Regions from separate parts of the Burkholderia pulmonis genome, predicted to be linked through region 2. Evidence: riboswitches for the same ligand, from Rfam matches in the RefSeq annotation. Region 2 holds a riboswitch; each other region holds the start of a gene.
What was found. A riboswitch is a leader RNA that binds a small molecule or an ion and turns the genes downstream of it on or off. The one in region 2 is predicted to bind cobalamin.

Region 1: another riboswitch for cobalamin. It lies ahead of AC5LXK_RS23485 (TonB-dependent receptor domain-containing protein); the one in region 2 lies ahead of cobG (precorrin-3B synthase).
Region 3: another riboswitch for cobalamin. It lies ahead of AC5LXK_RS13170 (FecCD family ABC transporter permease); the one in region 2 lies ahead of cobG (precorrin-3B synthase).
Region 4: another riboswitch for cobalamin. It lies ahead of AC5LXK_RS18560 (CbtB domain-containing protein); the one in region 2 lies ahead of cobG (precorrin-3B synthase).

What each region holds. Positions count from the first base shown of each region.
Region 1 covers NZ_OZ480187.1:1,498,793-1,503,347, reverse strand. Annotated here, with positions in the region: gene AC5LXK_RS23500 (Dabb family protein) at 1-204, opposite strand, end outside; gene AC5LXK_RS23495 (hypothetical protein) at 194-538, opposite strand; gene AC5LXK_RS23490 (AraC family transcriptional regulator) at 705-1,763, shown strand; cobalamin riboswitch at 1,853-2,045, shown strand; gene AC5LXK_RS23485 (TonB-dependent receptor domain-containing protein) at 2,377-4,305, shown strand; gene AC5LXK_RS23480 (TetR/AcrR family transcriptional regulator) at 4,435-4,555, shown strand, end outside.
Region 2 covers NZ_OZ480186.1:1,886,387-1,890,941, reverse strand. Annotated here, with positions in the region: gene AC5LXK_RS08755 (cobalt-precorrin-5B (C(1))-methyltransferase) at 1-353, opposite strand, end outside; gene cbiE (precorrin-6y C5,15-methyltransferase (decarboxylating) subunit CbiE) at 353-1,615, opposite strand; gene AC5LXK_RS08745 (hypothetical protein) at 1,739-2,038, opposite strand; cobalamin riboswitch at 2,182-2,372, shown strand; gene cobG (precorrin-3B synthase) at 2,480-3,832, shown strand; gene AC5LXK_RS08735 (precorrin-8X methylmutase) at 3,825-4,451, shown strand; gene AC5LXK_RS08730 (precorrin-2 C(20)-methyltransferase) at 4,448-4,555, shown strand, end outside.
Region 3 covers NZ_OZ480186.1:2,843,903-2,848,457, reverse strand. Annotated here, with positions in the region: gene AC5LXK_RS13195 (SIMPL domain-containing protein) at 1-617, opposite strand, end outside; gene AC5LXK_RS13190 (EVE domain-containing protein) at 798-1,259, opposite strand; RNA gene ssrS (6S RNA) at 1,331-1,512, opposite strand; gene AC5LXK_RS13180 (cell division protein ZapA) at 1,597-1,911, opposite strand; gene AC5LXK_RS13175 (ATPase) at 1,908-2,258, opposite strand; cobalamin riboswitch at 2,413-2,664, shown strand; gene AC5LXK_RS13170 (FecCD family ABC transporter permease) at 2,824-3,822, shown strand; gene AC5LXK_RS13165 (ABC transporter ATP-binding protein) at 3,819-4,555, shown strand, end outside.
Region 4 covers NZ_OZ480187.1:379,214-383,768, reverse strand. Annotated here, with positions in the region: gene metE (5-methyltetrahydropteroyltriglutamate--homocysteine S-methyltransferase) at 1-95, opposite strand, end outside; gene AC5LXK_RS18570 (hypothetical protein) at 224-688, shown strand; gene AC5LXK_RS18565 (CbtA family protein) at 612-1,334, opposite strand; gene AC5LXK_RS18560 (CbtB domain-containing protein) at 1,348-1,557, opposite strand; cobalamin riboswitch at 1,591-1,729, opposite strand; gene AC5LXK_RS18555 (histidine phosphatase family protein) at 1,780-2,370, shown strand; gene AC5LXK_RS18550 (inorganic phosphate transporter) at 2,536-4,128, shown strand; gene AC5LXK_RS18545 (2OG-Fe(II) oxygenase) at 4,414-4,555, shown strand, end outside.

The DNA of each region.
Region 1 (4,555 bases), on a different replicon from region 2:
GAAATCGACTGGGGAATCGCGCGACCGTTCATCGCGCAGCACGTCGAGCGTGTAGTCGCCCGCGCCCCAGCAGCCTTCCAGATTGCGCGCGAGCGTCACGCGTTTCGCGCCCGGCAGCGCCTGCGCCGCCTCGCGCAATGCGTGCTCGACCGCCTCTGCGTCGCGATCCGCCGACGCGAATACCTGGGCCGTGTCATGCCGCATGGTCGACCTCCGTCAGTGCGGGCAGCGGCGCATCGGCGTCCGCCATCACATGGCGGCGGCGCGCGTCGCAGAGCCCGTCGACCGCCATCCAGAACGCAACCACGTCGCCGTCGGTCAACGCGCGCATCCGGTAATAGGCATGCGCATCGTCGACCTGCCACGTCAGCCACAGCGTGCTGGGCTGCCCCGGCACCGCGACGGGCGGCGACACCCGGCGGCCGGCCGCCGTCAATCCGCGCGCCGCATGGCCCGGCAGGTAGCGGTCGCGCAGCAGCGCGAGCACGTCGGGAATGCGCTCGGGCGCGAGCGTGATTTCGTCTACGATCTGGATCATTCGCGTGTCGTCCGTGGTCGTTCGGGTCGGGATGGGTGGCCGGCCTACGCCGTTCCGGCGAGGCCGAAGGCGGCCGGCGTGGATAGCATTCTTGCGTGGACGCGGCTCACGAACCCCTACCGGCCCGCTCACCGGCCCCTGTCGCAGCGATCAGATCGGGAGACTCATGAAACAGCGTGTATTGCCGGCGAGCGGACGCGTGCTGCCGGGTCTCGGCGCACGCCTGCTGAGCGAACTCACGCGCAGCGGCGCGCCGCCGGCCGAGCGCGCGGCACAACCACCGCAAGCGGAGACGGCGCCGGGCGGCTTCGTCGCGCTGTACCGCGACGCGATCGAGCGGCTCGAGGCGCAGGTCGCGCGCGGCAACGGCCATCCGCCGATGCGCAAGCAGGAAGTCGACCTGATGTGCCGCTGCCTGCTGAGCTGCGCGACGCTCGCCGACGCGATCCGCTGCGCGCGCGACTTCTGCGAGATGCTGACGCCGCGCGCCGGCGGGCTGTCGCTCGCGGTGCGCGAAGGACGCGCGACGTTCCGGATGGATTCGCTGCGCCGCACGCGCAGCCCGGCTGCGTGCCTCGTCGACCTGACCGGGCTGTTCTGCTATCTGCAGCTGTTCGGCTGGCTGATCGGGCAGCCGCTGCGGCCGACCGACGTGTGGCTCGGCCATCCACGCCGTGACGACGCGATGCCGCTGCTCGGGTTGTTCAACGCACCGGTCGACGTCGGCCGCTCGACCTACGGCTTCGCGTTCGATGCGGCGCTGCTCGATTGCCGCGTGATCCGCCAGCCGGGCGAACTCGACGCATTCCTCGTCGATTTCCCGTTTCGTCTGATCGATGCGGCGCCGGCCGTCGTGTCCTGGGCGCAGCAGGTGCGCGGCTTTCTCGATGCGGCGCTTGCGCGCGAACAGGCGCTGCCGGCACTCGCGGAGCTGGCCGCGTGGCTCGGCGTCAGCGAGGCGACGCTGCGGCGGCGGCTGGCGGCGGAAGGCAGCGGCTATCACGTGCTGCGCGAGCAGTGCCTGGCCGACTCGGCGCGACACTGCCTGCACGAGACGGACTGGCCGATTACACGCGTGGCCGCGTATCTCGGCTTCGGCGGCGAAGAGGCATTCCGGCGCGCGTTCGTGCGCTGGACGGGCATCGCGCCGAGCCGGTTCCGGCGCACTGGCGCGACATCCGGCCAGCCGGTTTCGTCAGACGTGAAATGCGGCCCGGGCGCATAAAAGACAGAATTTCGAAAGCGATTGCCCGCCAATGACGTTTTTTCGCATCCTCGCGCAACCGGGCGATTGACGCGCCCGAGCGCACGCCATTACCCTTGCGCGCTGATGGTTCCCGGAGACGGGATCAAAAGGGAACGCAGGAGAGGCAACGCCTCGAATCTGCGGCTGCCCCCGCAACTGTGAGCGGCGAATCCGTGCCACTGCATGCCACTGGGAAACCGGGAAGGCCCGCACGGATGGCGACCCGCGAGCCAGGAGACCTGCCATCGACCCGAGGTCCAAGCAGCCGCACCGGGCGGGGTGTCCCGATGCGCCCGGCACCGCCGTTGGCGGTCGCCCGTTGCATGGACGGCCCGACCTCAGGATCCGCCCGATGTTCATCGTTACCGAATCCGCTTCCGCACCGGAAGAGTTGCGCCGGCACGCCGCCGGCATGCACGGCCCGCCCGCGCGCCCATGCCACGCCGAACCGATCGCGTCTGCCGGCATGCGCCGCAGCGACGCCCGCGGCGACTGCCCGCCGGGCCCGGCCGCACGATAGACCACCGATGACGATACCGGCACTGCCTGCTCACGATTGCCGCACGCGCAGACCGATAACAACGACAGCCTCATGAAGATTCGACACCTCCTTGCCACGTCCGCCGCGACCGCACTTTTCGCGCCCCTCGCCCACGCCGCCGGCGACGCCGCGCCTGCACCGCCGTCGCAGGCAACCGACGGCGCCGACCTGCCGACGATCACCGTGACCGACACGCGTCGGCTGCCCGAATCGTTCGACGGTCGCTATGCGACGACCCAGGTCCTCACCCGAACCGACCTCGACCGGCTGTCGCCGAGCGACCCGAGCATCACGCAGGCGCTCGCGACGCTGCCCGGCGTGACCATCTCGCAGAACGGCGGCCCCGGCACGTCCGCGTCGGTCAGCATTCGCGGCTCGTCGGCCAGCCAGGTCGCCGTGTTCATCGACGGCATCCGGATCGGCTCGTCGACCACCGGCATCGCGCCGTGGGCCGACCTGCCGACCGAGGCGTTCGAACGCGTCGAAGTGATCTCCGGGCCAGCCGCCGCATCGTTCGGCGCGAATGCGATGGGCGGCGTCGTGCAGCTCTTCACGCGCCGCGCCTCCAGCCAGCCGAACCAGACCACCGTGTCGTTCGGCGGCGGCTCGAACAAGACGTTCGACACGCAACTGCGCACGTCGGGCACCGTGCCGTCGACCGGCCCGCTAGCGGCGCTCGGCGGCCTCACCTACTCGCTCGGCCTGCACTCGTACAACACGGCCGGCATCGATGCGACGCGACCGTACGCGTACGGCCATGAAGACGGCCGCAATCCGTATCACGCGCAGGATCTCGATGCGCGCCTCGGCTACGCACGCGACAACTGGTCGGTCTCGACGTTCGCGCTGTATCACCGCTCCGACCTGTCCTACGACAACCTCGGCGGCGCGGATCGTCAACTCGATCACCAGTTGACGACCGGCATCGCGTTCCATCTCGACATCACGCCGGATACGCAGTTCGACCAGTCGTTCGGTTATGCGAACGATCGGGCGTTCCTGTATGCGAGCAATCCGACCATCCCGACCGACCAGATCAACTCGCAGCGCATCACGACGTCGACGTCGCTGACGCACCAGGAACACGGGTTCCACCTGTTCGGCCTGCCGCTGTCCGGCGAAACGAAGCTCGCGTACGACTTCACGCGCGAACAGGCCTTCCTGCCGGTCGACATTCCGAGCGGCGTGCCGACGCGCAACGATTCCGCGTTCTCGCTGCATCAGTCGGCCACGCTCGGCAGCGTGACGATGTTCCTCGCGGGCCGTCACGAAATCATCGCCGGACAGTCGGTGAATACCGGCAACGCGGCGCTGTCGTGGGCGATCACGCCGGTCTACACGGCGCGCGTGTCGTACGGCAATGCGTTCCGGTTGCCGACCTTCAACGACCTGTACTACCCCGGCTACGGCAACCCGAACCTCAGCCCGGAACGCAGCAACACGGTCGAGGCCGCGCTCGATGCGAACACGTCGTACGGCACGTTCACGGCCGCGATCTACGACACGCGCGTCTCCAACCTGATCGCGTACAACCCGGCAACGTTCTCGCCGATGAACATCGGCCGTGCGCATATTCGCGGCGTCGACCTGTCGTACAAGGGGACGATCGGCCAGTACACGCCGGTCAGCGTCGCGATCGGCCTCCTCGATCCGCAGGACGAGACCAACGACAGCTGGCTCAACCGCCGGCCGCGCCAGACGGTCAGCCTGAACGTCGACCACACGTGGGACGAGCTGCACCTGCACGCGCTGAGCACGGGCGCGTCGCTGAACTACGGCGGCACGACGTTCGACGATCCGGCCAACACGACGTACCTGCCGTCGTACCTGACCGTGAACCTGCGCGCGTCATACCGGATCAATTCGCACCTGACGGTATCGGCCACGCTGTCGAACCTGTTCGATCGCCAGTACATGACCGCGTACGGCTACAACACGCTCGGTCGCACCGCGTTCGGCAAGGTCAGCTACACGTTCTGACGATCCGGAACACCGGCGCCTGCGTCGCGGGCGCCGACACCGGCCGACCTGGCCGGCACGTGCGGGAAATTGACATCGCGGCAAAAACTAATAGAATTAGTTTTTTGACTAACCCGCATAGCATCCGTCATGGCACGTGCCGGCATTACCGTGGACAGGCTTGTCGAAGCCGGCGCGCAGCTCGCCGATGAAACCGGCTTCGAGCAGCTCACCGGCGCCGCGCTCGCGCGGCACTTCGGCGTCAGGCTGG
Region 2 (4,555 bases):
ACCGGCAGCGTCAGCCCCGCGCGCGTGACCGTGCCGACGCCCGGCCCCGCATGAAAGCGCACGCCTGGCGCCGCCGCGAGCGCGACGCGCGCAAAGATCAGCGCGCCGTGCGTGACGTCCGGATCGTCGCCGGCATCCTTGAGCGTGCCGGCTTCCGCGCCGTCGGCCGTGATGCGGCAGAACTCGAGCCGCATCATCACGCGCTGCCCCTTCGGCAGCACGATCTCGACTGCATCGTCCGCGTGGCCCTCGAGCAGCAACCGTGCCGCCGCGAGCGACGTCGCGGTCGCGCAGCTGCCGGTCGTATAGCCGAAGCGTAGCGGCGCGGGCTGTTCGGGGGTTTCGTCGCGCATCACGCGTCCGTCGGGTTCGCCGGGTTCGACTCGCCGGCCGTTTCGGCCGGGCCGGCCGCGTCGGGCTTGCGCACCTCGTACAGCGTGACCGGCAGCGGCTGGCGCCACGTGTCGAAGCGCCCGAGCGGCTCCGCATGCGCGAGCGATACGCGCGTGAGTGTGCCGCCATGCCTGTCGCGCCACGCGGCGAGCGCCATTTCGCCTTGCAGCGTGACCGCGTTCGCGACGAGCCGGCCGCCGGGCTTCAGCGACGCCCAGCACGTGTCGAGCACACCGGATGCCGTCGCCCCGCCGCCGATGAAGATCGCGTCCGGTGCGGCGAGCCCTGCGAGCGCATCGGGCGCACGGCCGGCCACCAGTTGCAGGCCCGGTACGCCGAGCGCATCGCGGTTGTGTTCGATGAAGCGCTGCCGTTCCGCATGCGCTTCGATCGCGATCGCCTGGCAGGACGGATGCGCCCGCATCCATTCGATGCCGATCGAGCCGCTGCCGGCGCCGACGTCCCACAGCAGCTCGCCGGGTGCGGGCGCGAGGCGCCCGAGCGTCATCGCGCGCAAGTCGCGCTTCGTGAGCTGCCCGTCGTGGCGGTACGCATCGTCGGGCAGGCCGGGCGTGAGCGCGCGGCGCGGTGCGTCGGGGCCGGCCCGGCAGTCGAGCGCGACGAGATTGAGCGCGGCGGTTTCGTCGACGTGCCAGTCCTGTGCGAGGCCGTCGATGCGCCGCTCGAGCGGGCCGCCCAGATGTTCGAACACGCTGATGCGCGTCGGCCCGAAGCCGCGGGCAGCGAGTTCGGCCGCGACGGCGGCCGGCGTGCGGCCGTCGGCGCTCAGCACGAACAGGCGCCGGCCCGGCAACAGGTGGCGTGCGAGCGTCGCGAGCGGACGCCCGACGAGCGACACCGCGCCGACATCCTGCAGCGCCCAGCCGAGGCGCGCGGCCGCAAGCGACAGCGACGACGGTGCGGGCAGCACGCGCCATTCGTCGGGGGACAACTGGCGCGCGAGCGTCGCGCCGACGCCGAACAGCATCGGGTCGCCGCTGGCGAGCACGCACACGGGCGAGCCGCGGCGCGCGAGCACGCCCGCGAGGTCGAACGGCGACGGCCATGCGTCGCGCGCGGCACGCAGCCGTGCGGGCAGCATGTCGAGATGCCGTTTCGCGCCGACCACGAGCGTCGCGTCGAGCAGCGCGCGCCGCGCGCTGCGTCCGAGCCCCGCGTAACCGTCGTCGCCGATACCCACTACCGTCAGCCACGCCGTCATGCACCCTTCCCCATCGTTCGATTCCCTGCCATGTGTTGCGATGCGCGGGCGTCGTGCCGCCGCGCGCTGATACGTTGAATGCCGTCGACACTGCCTGTCCGGACGCGGACGGCCGCAGCGATGTCAGCCGCGCGGCATGCCGCCGAGAGCGTTCAGCAAGGTCAGATACATGCCGGCAATCGATGCGACCAGCAGCCAGCCGAGCAGCAGCCACACGAGCGGCCGCATGCCGCCCCGCCTGAACAGCCAGGTTCCGCCTGCCACGATCGGCACGCCGAGGCCGGCAAGCCCGACATTCTTGGGCCACTCCGCAGACGACGCAAACGGAATCAGCACGCTGGACAGCAGCATCCATGCGGGGATGGCCAGCAAGGCCAGTGCAATCCCCATGCCGAACAGCTCCGTCCTGCCGAGTTTCATCATCGAGGTTGCCGGCCTGTCGCCGATCGAATGCCGAGCCGCCAATCGTACCATTCGCGCGGCCGTGCGCAGGCCGCCACAGCCATGCTGCGACACGGTTGCAGCGCAAATCGCCGATGCCGGCCCGGGGCCGAAATCGGGTATCCTACGGCCGTTCGTTCGCCGGTGCCCTTCGGGGCCGAAGAGGGAACACAGGGCGCGCCGCGCGCCGCTGTGGCTGCCCCCGCAACTGTAGACAGCGAGCCGAGCTCCCCCTCATGCCACTGGTTTCACCGGGAAGGCCGGGAGCCGGTGCCGACCTGTCAGCCAGGAGACCTGCCGGCCTGAAAGTGCGTGCGTGCCAGTCGGCGTCGGGCGGGGTGTACCGATGCGTTGGCCGCTGCGCGACACTGTCCCGGTATCCCGTTGAGTTCCGCCCCCGATTCGATTCCTGCCTCGCCCGTCGTGCGCCCGTCGGCCTGCCCGGGGCTCGTGCGCGTGGTCGCGGCTGCCGACGGCGGGCTGTGCCGGATCAAGCTGCCGGGCGGCAGGCTCGACGCGCGGCAGGCACGCGCGATCGCCGCGGCCGCGCATGCGTGCGGCTCCGGCGCGATCGACGCGACCAATCGCGCGAATCTCCAGCTGCGCGGCATTCGCGACGGCGCGACCGACGCGCTGACGCAGGCGTTGCTCGACGCGGGGCTCGGCCCGCATGTCGACGCCACCACCGACGTGGCCGCGCTTGCCGCGAGCGACGACGTCCGCAATCTCATGCTCAGCCCGCTCGCCGGGCACGATCCCGCCGCCCTCGTCGACAGCCGCGCGCTGGCCGCGCCGCTGCTCGACATGCTGGCGCGCGAGCCGCGCCGCGGCGAGCTGTCGCCGAAATTCTCGATCCAGCTCGACGGCGGTGAAGCGCTCGCGGCGCTCGATCATCCGCACGACATCTGGCTGGCCGCGCGGCGTCGCGACGACGGCGTCGTACGCATCGCGGCCGGGCTGGCCGGTTGCCCGCCGGTCTCGCACGGCGATCGGCCGGCTTCCGTCGACGTGTCGCCCGAAGCGTGTGTCGCGCTGGTCCGCGCATTGCTGCTCGCGTTCCTCGATCTCGCGCCGGCCGATGTCACGCGGATGCGCGCGTTGCTGGCGACGTGCGACGAGCGCACGTTGCTCGACCGCGCGCAGCACTACCTGCCCTTTCCTCTCACGGCCGATCCCGCGCTCGCCGGCTGGCGACGCGTGCGCACCGACCCGGCACTGCGTTTCGGCGCGCGGGCGTCGCTCGATGCGGCGCGCTGCAGCGTCGGCGCGCAATTCGTGCTCGGGCGGCTCGACGCTATGCAACTGGAACGGCTTGCCGCGCTGGCCGACACCGACGGCGACGGCACGCTGTCGATGACGCCGTGGCAAGGCGTGTTTCTCCACGGCGTGCTGCATGCGCGCGTACCGGCGACGCTCGACGCACTCGCGTCACTCGGCCTCGTCTGCACGTCGTCGGACCCGCTCGCGATGCTCGTCGCGTGCGCCGGCAGCACCGGCTGCGCGAAAGCGCGCGCCGATACGAAGCACGACGCGCTTATGCTCGCCAAGCGCATCGGCCAGCCGGTCGATGTGCACCTGACCGGGTGCGAACGCCATTGCGCGCTGCCACACCCCGCGACGCACACGCTCGTCGCGGTGGCGCCCGCGCATTACGACCTTTACCGGCGCGACGCGGCCGCGGGCCTCGGCGCCCCGCTCGCGCGCCATCTGACGATTGACCAGGCCGCGGCCCGTTTGACGGGTGCACGGCACAGCCAGGACACCACCGATGCTTGACTACATTCGCGACGGGCAGGAAATCTACCGCCAGTCGTTCGCGACGATCCGCGCCGAGGCCGACCTGTCGCAGGTTCCGCCCGACCTCGAGAAACTCGCGGTGCGCGTGATCCATGCGTGCGGGATGATCGACGTCGTGTACGACCTGCGCTTCTCGGCCGGCGCCGGCACGGCGGGCCGCACGGCACTCGCGGCCGGCGCACCGATCCTGTGCGATGCGCGGATGGTCGCCGAAGGCATCACGCGCGCGCGGCTGCCTGCGGCCAACCGCGTGATCTGCACGCTCGGCGAGCCCGAAGTGCCCGATCTCGCACGACACCTCGGCAACACGCGTTCGGCCGCCGCGCTCGAACTGTGGCGTCCGCATCTCGCGGGCAGCGTCGTCGTGATCGGCAATGCGCCGACCGCGCTGTTCCACCTGCTCGACATGATCGACGCCGGCGCGCCGCGTCCCGCCCTGATCCTCGGTTTCCCGGTCGGCTTCATCGGCGCGGCCGAATCGAAGGCGATGCTCGACGCCGACAGCCGCGGCGTGCCGTACGTCGCGCTGCTCGGCCGGCGCGGCGGCAGCGCGATGGCTGCCGCCGCGGTCAACGCGCTGGCGACGGAGGTCGAATGACGACCGCGCGCGGACGGTTGTTCGGGGTCGGCGTCGGTCCCGGCGATCCGGAACTGATGACGATCAAGGCGCTGCGCGTGCTGCAGGCGGCGCCTGTCGTCGCG
Region 3 (4,555 bases), 960 kb from region 2:
TACGGCTGCACGTTGCGGCCGCTGCCGACATTCACGTCGCGGATCGTGTAGCTGCTGTAGCCGAATGCCTTGGCCGCTTCATCCGCGCGTGAGCGGAACGACTTGATCGCTTCGGTCGTGAGCTTCTGTTCGGCCGTGCGCTGTGCTTCAGGCGACAGCGAGAACTCGACGTTCGCGACCTGCATCAGGTTCGACAACTGGCCTGCCAGCTTCGACGCCGCGGCGAAATCGCGCGATTCGAGCGCCACCTCGGTACGGCCGCGCCATGCGGAGATCTTCCCGTCGCGATCGGTGCTCGGATACACGGAGAACGCGCCCGTGTGTGCGGTGACGCCCGATACGCCCTTCGCCTGCGACAGGGCCGCGTCGGCGCGCTGGTTCAATTGCGCCGTCAGGCTGCCCGGATCCTTGGCCTGCTGCTCGTAGAACAGCGTGATGTGGATGATGTCCTGCGGCACGTCTGCACTGGCCTGCGACGAAAGCGACAGCACGCCGGCCGGCTCCGGAAAATGCGGATTCGCCGTCTGTGCGTGCGCGGCGGGCGACGCGAGCGTCAGCGCGACGGGAACGGCGGCGGCGAGGGCGAGCGACAGCGCGAGTGCGGATTTCTTGGTCATTGTTGGACTCCTTGTGCGAGGGCGTGCACGCGGATCACGCGTGCACGACGCGGGCGTACCGCGCGACAAAAAAACGACAGCCGGCCCGATCGGCCGACAGCGGTTGCTTAGGCTGCGCGAAAGTGCCGCGAGTTCCGTCGCGGCGGTACAGGCTGACCAGATTTGACCTTTGGCGCACGCCTACTTCATCAGCTTTTCGGTGATGAACCGCCATTCGGCGCGTGTGACGGGCGTGATCGACAGCCGGTTGCCGCGCGCGAGCACGCGCATGTCGGCGAGTTCGTCGTGGTCGCGCAGCGCGGCGAGCGGCACGAGCGGCGACTTCTTCACGTAACGCACGTCGACGAGCAGCCAGCGCGGCGCTTCCTGCGTCGATTTCGGGTCGTAATAGGGGCTTTTCGGATCGAACTGCGTGGGATCGGGGTAGGGCGTCGACGACACTTCGGCGAGGCCCGCGATGCCCGGCTCGGGGCAGCTCGAGTGATAGAACAGCACGCCGTCGCCGATCTTCATCGTGTCGCGCATGAAATTGCGCGCCTGATAGTTGCGCACGCCGGTCCACGGCAGCGAGCGCTGCGGGGCGTTGGCGAGATCGTCGATGCTTGCTTCGTCCGGTTCGGACTTCATCAGCCAGTATTGCATGGATCGTGATCGACGCAGAAAGAGGCTGCTACAAAAGAAAACGGCATCGGGATTCGCCCGATGCCGTTGGATAGGCCCCCGCCTTGGCCGCTAGGCCGGCATCCTGAACCTGGGGTTCAGAATTGGTCGCAGTTAGCAGCACTTCGGGTACATCAGACAGAGTGACGCGCGCGCCCGTGCTACAAATTTCCGCAACCGTGCACATGGCATTGGTTCAAGGAATATATGACCTTGGCGAACCAGGCAGGGAAGCTGACTGAACTGTGATTCTTCGATGCGCCAATTTGACCACCGTTGATCGCCGAGATCAAGGGGAATCGACGCATCGATTAAAACGTTACTGCGTCTCGTGCTGTGCGAGCACCGCGCCGAGCTGTTCGTTCATCTGATGCATTGTACGACGGATTTCCTCCGCCGGAAATGCTTCACCGTGTCGCACGCTCGTTTGCAGCCGCAGCAATTCCGATGCGAGCGACAGCGCCGCCATCACCGCAATGCGATCGGTGCCGCGCACCGAGCTGTTCGAGCGGATTTTCGACATTTCGGCGTCGACGCGCGCGACTGCCTCGAGCAGCGCCGCTTCGGTCTCGGCCGAACAGGCGAGCCGATAGGGCTGACCGAGGATCGAGACTTCGATCTGCTTGGTGCTCATGCATGTTCTCCGTGGCTGGCCGCGTCATCGCCATCCGCACGCGCCTGCGCATCCAGCAGGTCGAGCTGGTTGTCGGCTTGCTCCGCGCTTTTCGAGCGCGGCAGCTTTTCGAGAATCGCGTTCAGTTTCACCTGAGCGTCGTCGATCTTTGCCGACAGCGTGTCACGCTCGGCCGCGAGCGCATTGCGTTCGTCGCGCAGTTCCGCGAGTTCCGCGCGGACCGTGTCCGCTTCCGCGCGCAATTGCGCGACCTGCTCCTCGAGCGCGAGCCGTTCCGAGTGATAGCGCTTGTTCAGCGAAATCAGACGGCCAATATTTTGAGATAAGGTTTCGAGTTCGTTGAGCATTTGCTGCGTCCTCTAAAGACCCAGCATTTTAGCGCGGAATAACGCGCAAACCGACATCTGTAACGTTTCCAGTCGTAACTGCCCTGCTTCTTGCCGTGAATCGGTGCTTCATGCGCGGGTTCGGGCGCTTCCTTGACGCTTGTGCGACCGGCTCCTAAACTGGCGCCGCCTCGGTGCTCGCGCGTGGCACGCGCGGTTAAACGGGAAGCAGGGCGCACGCTCCGGGAGCGTGTCAACCTGCGCTGCCCCCGCAACGGTAAGCGGCCGCGTTCGTTGACGCAGGCCGGCTCGGGCGCGTTTTGCGTGCAGCTGTCGCACGCGGGCGCGGGCCACTGCGCGTGAAACGCGCGGGAAGGCGAGCCGGACCGCCGCCAGCCCGGATACCGGCCGAGACGGGAAGCCCGCACGGGCTTCGTGACGCGCGGCCTGCGGGGAAGCGGGGCGCGCAATGCTTGACGGAATGTTCTTCGATGCCGACCCCAATCATCCGCCAGGCGCCGATGTCGCGCCCGGCCGGCTACCGCCAGCGGACGCGCCGCGCGTCATGCGCACGGCTGCGCGCGGCATGAGCGCCGCACGCGCCACCGCGATCTGGGCCGCGCTGGCTACCGTCGTCGCGTTGCTGTTCGTCGCGTCGCTGTCGATCGGCAGCGTGCCGATGTCGCCGTGGCAGGCGCTCGCGTCGCTCGTGCCGCATGGCGGCGATGCGCTGTTCGCCGATATCGTCCGGACGCTGCGCCTGCCGCGCGCGCTCGCGGGTTTCGCGTGCGGCGCGCTGCTCGCGCTGGCCGGTGCGCTGCTACAGGTGCTGCTGCGCAATCCGCTCGCGGAGCCGTACGTGCTCGGCGTGTCCGGCGGTGCAGCCGGCTTCGCGTTCGTGGCGATGATCGCGGGCGGTGCGTGGTGGCTCGTCGACGCGTCGGCGTTCGCCGGTTCGCTCGTCTCGGTCGCGCTCGTGCTCGGTCTTGCACGCCGCGAGCTGTGGCGCGGCGATTCGCGCGATGCGTCGCCGCGGCTGCTGCTCACGGGCGTCGTGATCGCGGCGGGGTGGGGCGCACTCGTCACGCTGCTGTTGTCGCTCGCGCCCGATGCGCGGTTGCGCGGCATCATCTTCTGGCTGACGGGCGACCTGAACGGCGTGACGGCGCCGTGGTTCGCGTGGGGCGCGCTGTTGCTGGCCGCATGCGTCGCGCTGCCGGCCGCGCCGCAGCTGAACGTGCTGTTGCGCGGCGACGCGACCGCGCTCGCGCTCGGCGTGCCGGTCGCGCGCCTGCGCGTGCGGATCTATCTCGTCGCGTCGCTGGCCGCGGCGGCCGCAGTGACGACCGCCGGCACGATCGGTTTCGTCGGCCTCGTCGTGCCGCATGCGCTGCGGCTTGCGTTCGGCAACGACCAGCGGATGTTGTTGCCGGCCGCGATGCTCGCGGGCGGCGGTGGCGTGATGGCGGCCGACCTGCTCGCCCGTACCGCGATCGCGCCCGCGCAATTGCCGGTCGGCGTGATGACCGCGTTGATCGGCGTACCGGTGTTCCTGTGGATGTTGCTGAGGAGGCCGATGCGATGACGGACAACGCGTTGCATGCCGCTGCCGGCGACATGCGTTACATGGCTGCCGCTCTGACGCTGAAGGCCGGCGCACGCACGCTGCTCGACCGCTTCACGCAGGCGTTCCGCCCCGGCGAGATCTGGTGTGTCGCGGGGCCGAACGGCGCGGGCAAGACGACATTGCTCGCGACGCTCGCGGGGCTGCAGCCGCCGGCCGGCGGACAGGTCGAGATCGACGGCCGGCCGCTAGCCGCATGGCGGCCCGAGCAACTCGCGCAGCGTCGCGCACTGATGCCGCAGCAATTGCACGACGCGTTCAGCGCGACCGTGTTTGACACGGTGCTGCTCAACCGCTTTCCGTATCTTGGCGGCTGGGGCTGGGAGCGTGACGGCGACCGTGAGGCCGTGCGCGATGCGCTCGCGACGTTCGATCTGGCCGCGCTCGCGTCGCGCGACGTGCTGTCGCTGTCGGGCGGCGAGCGGCAGCGCGTCGCGCTGGCCGCGACGCTGTGCCAGGATGCGCCGCTGATGCTGCTCGACGAACCGCTCGCGCATCTCGACCTGCATCACCAGATCGATTGCCTGACCGCGCTGGCCGCATGGCTCGACGGGGGCCCGCGCACGGTGCTGTTCTCGTGCCACGACCTGAATCTCGCGCGGCGTTTCGCGACGCATGCGTTGCTGCTCGATGGCCGCGGCCACGCATGGGCCGGCCCCGTGCACGACGTGCTGACGCCCGAGCGTGCAAGCGA
Region 4 (4,555 bases), on a different replicon from region 2:
CGCGACGATTCGCCCTTCCAGTAGCGCTCGAGACCGAACTTGAGTTCGCGCTTTGCGCCGATGCGCGGAAAACCGAGGTTGTGTGTCGTCACCATGTGGCTGCCGTCCCGAGAGAAATTGGAGATCCGGCAACCATGATAGGGAGTTCAAACCATGAAATGAAATGGCATTATTTCATCCATGCATGAGAGTTGTTCATGCATCTATTGTGCGAGCGGGATCCATGCTGGAACGACTCCGTCTCGTCGTCATTCGTGAGGTCGAGCGCAAGGGTGCGCCGATCGCGGCCGCCAATGCGCTGCACCTCACGCAATCGGCACTCGGCCATACGTCCGGAAAATCGAGCAGCCGTTCGGCACGCCGATCCGGGACCGGGGAAGGCGGTGGCCTGCGGTTCATGCAGGGCGGGCAGCAGCGGCTGAAGCTGGAGAAACGGATGCGGGTCGTGCCGGTCAAGCGGGGAAGGAAAGAGATCGCGAAGCAGATCTCCCTCGGCATCCGCGACGCGGATGCATCGATCGACTATCTGGCCGCGGTCGTCGCGCTGGCGCGCGAAGCGATGTGGAGCGCGCCGCGCATGCTGCGCCGGGCGCGCCCCGTGGCGATGCGCGTCAGGCGGCGCGCATGCCGATGCGTTCGCCGCGCTCGACCCATGCGCCGAACAGCAGGCCGATCGTCGTCCACATGATCACCTGCATGCCGATCGCGGCGGCGCGGAACTTCCACAGCACGACGGCCGGGAACGCGGCCGGCACTTCGTTGATCGACGGCAGCCCGAGCTGCACGGCCGCGATGATCACGACGAACACGAGCCCCGCGACGATCGACGCATTCCATTGGCCGAGCTTCGCCAGCAGGTGGCGGCGCACGTTGACCGAGAACACCATCGTCGCGATCGAGATCGCGATCATCAGGAAGAACAGGCCCGTGCGATAGCCGATCGTGTCCGGGTCGCCCACCGACGGCGGATTGGCCGGGTACTTGATGTTCGGCACGATCACCAGCGCGATGAACGCCGCCAGCGCGAGCCAGGCCGCGAGCGGACGTGCCGGGAGGCGACTGCCTCGCCCGTACGCAAACGCGAAGACCAGCGAGAACAGCCCGCCGAATGCCGCGCCGTAGGTGACGACACCCGTCAGCAGCCCGAGGCCGGCCTGCGTGTGGCGGCTGACCAGTTCGGGCTCCGGTGCGTCGCCTTTGGCGGCATCGAGCTTTTCTTCGAAGGAGATTGCCTGATCGACTTGCGGTTCGCCGACGATTTTCGCGAAACCGAACGTGAGGAGACCTGCGGCGATGCCTGCGAGCATCCCGCGCATGAGCAGCTTTCCGACCATCTTGATCTCCGCGTCAGTGGCAGGGAAAGCCGAGCAGATGGCGGCCGTCGTGAACGAACTCGTGTACGTACATGCCCGGCACGAGCGACGTCGCGCCCTCTTCCGCGCCCACGAAATAAATCGCGAGCAGCAGGATCAGGCCGACGAAGATGGCCCACGGCAACAGTTCACGGACGGGAATGGGCGCCGGTACGACAGCCGGCTTCAGCACTGCTTCGCTCATGGATGCACCTCAGGGGAATCGCGCCCCGACAAATGTTGGATGGGTACGAAGGCAGGTCTGGCTTCCGGGATCATCGATTCCCCGGTTACAGTGGCGCGACCGCGCCGGAATTGCACCGGCTTCCGCGTTTCGTATCGGGCGAATTGTACGCGCGAACGTTCGCGTATTGAAGTGACCACACATGAACGATCGCGTCCCGCTCCGGATCACCCGACAACCGACATGACCCTGCACGCCACGCTGCGCCTGATCGCGCACGCATCGACCCGCGCGATGCGCAGCGGCACGTTTCCCGACGACGATCCGCTCGACACGCACGGGCTCGCCGAAGCCGCCGCGCTGCGCGCCCGATGGGCAGGCGCGCCCGGTTCGCTCGTGCTGTGCAGTCCTGCACGCTGTGCGCAGCAGACCGCCGATGCGCTCGGACTGCACGCCGGCATCGACGACGCGCTGCGCGACATCGATTACGGAACCTGGCGCGGCAAGCGGCTGCACGATCTCGCACGCGATCTGCCCGACGAACTGGCTGCGTGGATCGGCGATCCGACCGCGTCACCGCATCGCGGCGAATCGTTCGAGGCCGCCGCGCACCGCGTCGACGCATGGTTGGGTGCGCTGCCGCGCGGTCGCGACGTCGTTGCGATCACGCATGCGCCGATCGTCCGTGCGGTCATCGCGCACGTGCAGCGGATGGATCCCGGCGCTGCAATGCGTGTCGACGTCGCACCGCTGTCGTGCACGACGTTCGCCGCCTCGCCGGATGGCTGGACGTTGATCATGCCGGACGACGACCGGCGCGACACCGAAGCTTGAGCCGCCGTTGCGCTCACGATGTGAACGGGCGATACGCACCGGCGCTTCACATGCCGCCGGTCACCTTACATTGCTGTAAGACACACCGTTCGTCGTCCCGACTGTCATCAAACTGACTGCTGGCCGCAGCTAGGATCGGACGCGGTTCCCTCACGAGATGCCGTCATGAATCAACCTGCTTCGTCCACCCCGAACAATCCAGGCTCCATCGAACGCACCAAGCAGCTCGGCTATGCCGTCTTCCTGCTGGTGCTCGCGCTCGGCGCCGTCTATATCGCCACCCACCTGATCGACGATCTGTCGCCGGTCCGCGAAGGGGCGCTGTTTCCGTACCTGCTGCTCGGCGCGGCGTTGCTGATCGCGCTCGGCTTCGAATTCGTCAACGGCTTCCACGACACAGCGAATGCGGTCGCCACCGTGATCTATACGCACTCGCTGACGCCGAACGTCGCGGTGATCTGGTCGGGCATGTGGAACTTCCTCGGCGTGATGGTCTCGAGCGGCGCCGTCGCATTCGGCATCCTGCAATTGCTGCCGGTCGAGCTGATCCTGCAGGTCGGCAGCGGCTCGGGCTTCGCGATGGTCTTCGCGCTGCTGATCGCCGCGATCGTGTGGAACCTCGCGACCTGGTATTTCGGGTTGCCGTCGTCGAGCTCGCATACGCTGATCGGGTCGATCATCGGCGTGGGGCTGATGAACCAGCTGATGCACGGGGCATCCGGCACGAGCGGCGTCGACTGGGGCCAGGCGCTCGGCGTCGGCAAATCGCTGCTGTTCTCGCCGATCGTCGGCTTCCTGTGCGCGTCGCTGCTGCTGCTCGTGCTGAAGGCCGTCGTGCGGATTCCGGAGCTGTACAAGGAGCCGCCGAAGGATCAGCCGCCGCCGTTCTGGATTCGCTGCCTGCTGATCCTGACCTGCACGGGCGTGTCGTTCGCGCACGGTTCGAACGACGGGCAAAAAGGGATGGGCCTCATCATGCTGATCCTGATCGGCACGGTGCCGGCTGCGTACGCGCTGAACAAGGCCGTCACGCCGGCCGAATCGCAAACTTTCGTGGCGGTCGCAAACCAGGCAGCCGCGACGTTCGGGAAGTACACGAACGGCGTCGCACCGTCGGCAAACCCGCGCGCCGATGTCGAACACTACGTGCAGCGTCGTGAACTGACGCCCGCCGTGCTGCCGGCCGTGGCGCAACTGTCCACTTCGCTCGCGAACGCGGTCGGCGCGTCGGGCTCGATGGCGGCCGTGCCGCAGCGCGACGTCGACAACGTGCGCAACACGATGTATCTGGTGTCCGAAGCAATTCGCCTGATCGAGAAGTCGGGGCAACCCGCATTCGCCGCCGACGACAAGCTCGCGATCGACAACTATCGCAAGCAGCTCGACCATGCGACCAAGTTCATTCCCACGTGGGTGAAGGTCGCCGTCGCGATTGCGCTGGGCCTCGGCACGATGGTCGGCTGGAAGCGAATCGTCGTGACCGTCGGCGAAAAAATCGGCAAGCAGCATCTGACGTACGGACAGGGCGCATCGGCCGAACTCGTCGCGATGCTGACGATCGGTGCTGCGGACATGTACGGGCTGCCGGTGTCGACGACTCACGTGCTGTCGTCGGGTGTCGCGGGCACGATGGCGGCGAACGGGTCGGGCTTGCAATGGAGCACGGTACGCAGCCTCGTCCTCGCGTGGGTGCTGACGCTGCCGGCATCGATCGCGCTGGCGGCAGGGCTCTACTGGCTGTTCCGGACGCTGGCCTGATCGTGGACGCGCGGGTGGCCGGTGGAAGCCGGTCGCCTGCCGTGGCTGACCGGATCGTCGCCTCTCCTCCCGCTCGCCTCTCCGCCTCTCCGCCTCTCCGCCTCTCCGCCTCGGCACATCGCCACATTCAGTCTGTGGGTACTCCGTCTCCCTCGTTTCCCCATTCCCTCTTCCGAATTGAAGCGCAAGATCTGGAGCGCACCCGCGCACGGACGCCGGTAGACTGGGTTCATCAACTTTCGTCGTGGATTCGACCGTGCTCAACCGCACGGCACCACACCGCAAATGAACCGAGGTACGCCCGTGAACATTGCCGACCTTCAACCTGCCGCCGAGTCGACGGACATCGCGCAACGCGTCGACGCGATCGACTGGCCGACCGTCAATGCCGACCTCGATCGCTACGGATGCGCACGCGTGCCGGGCC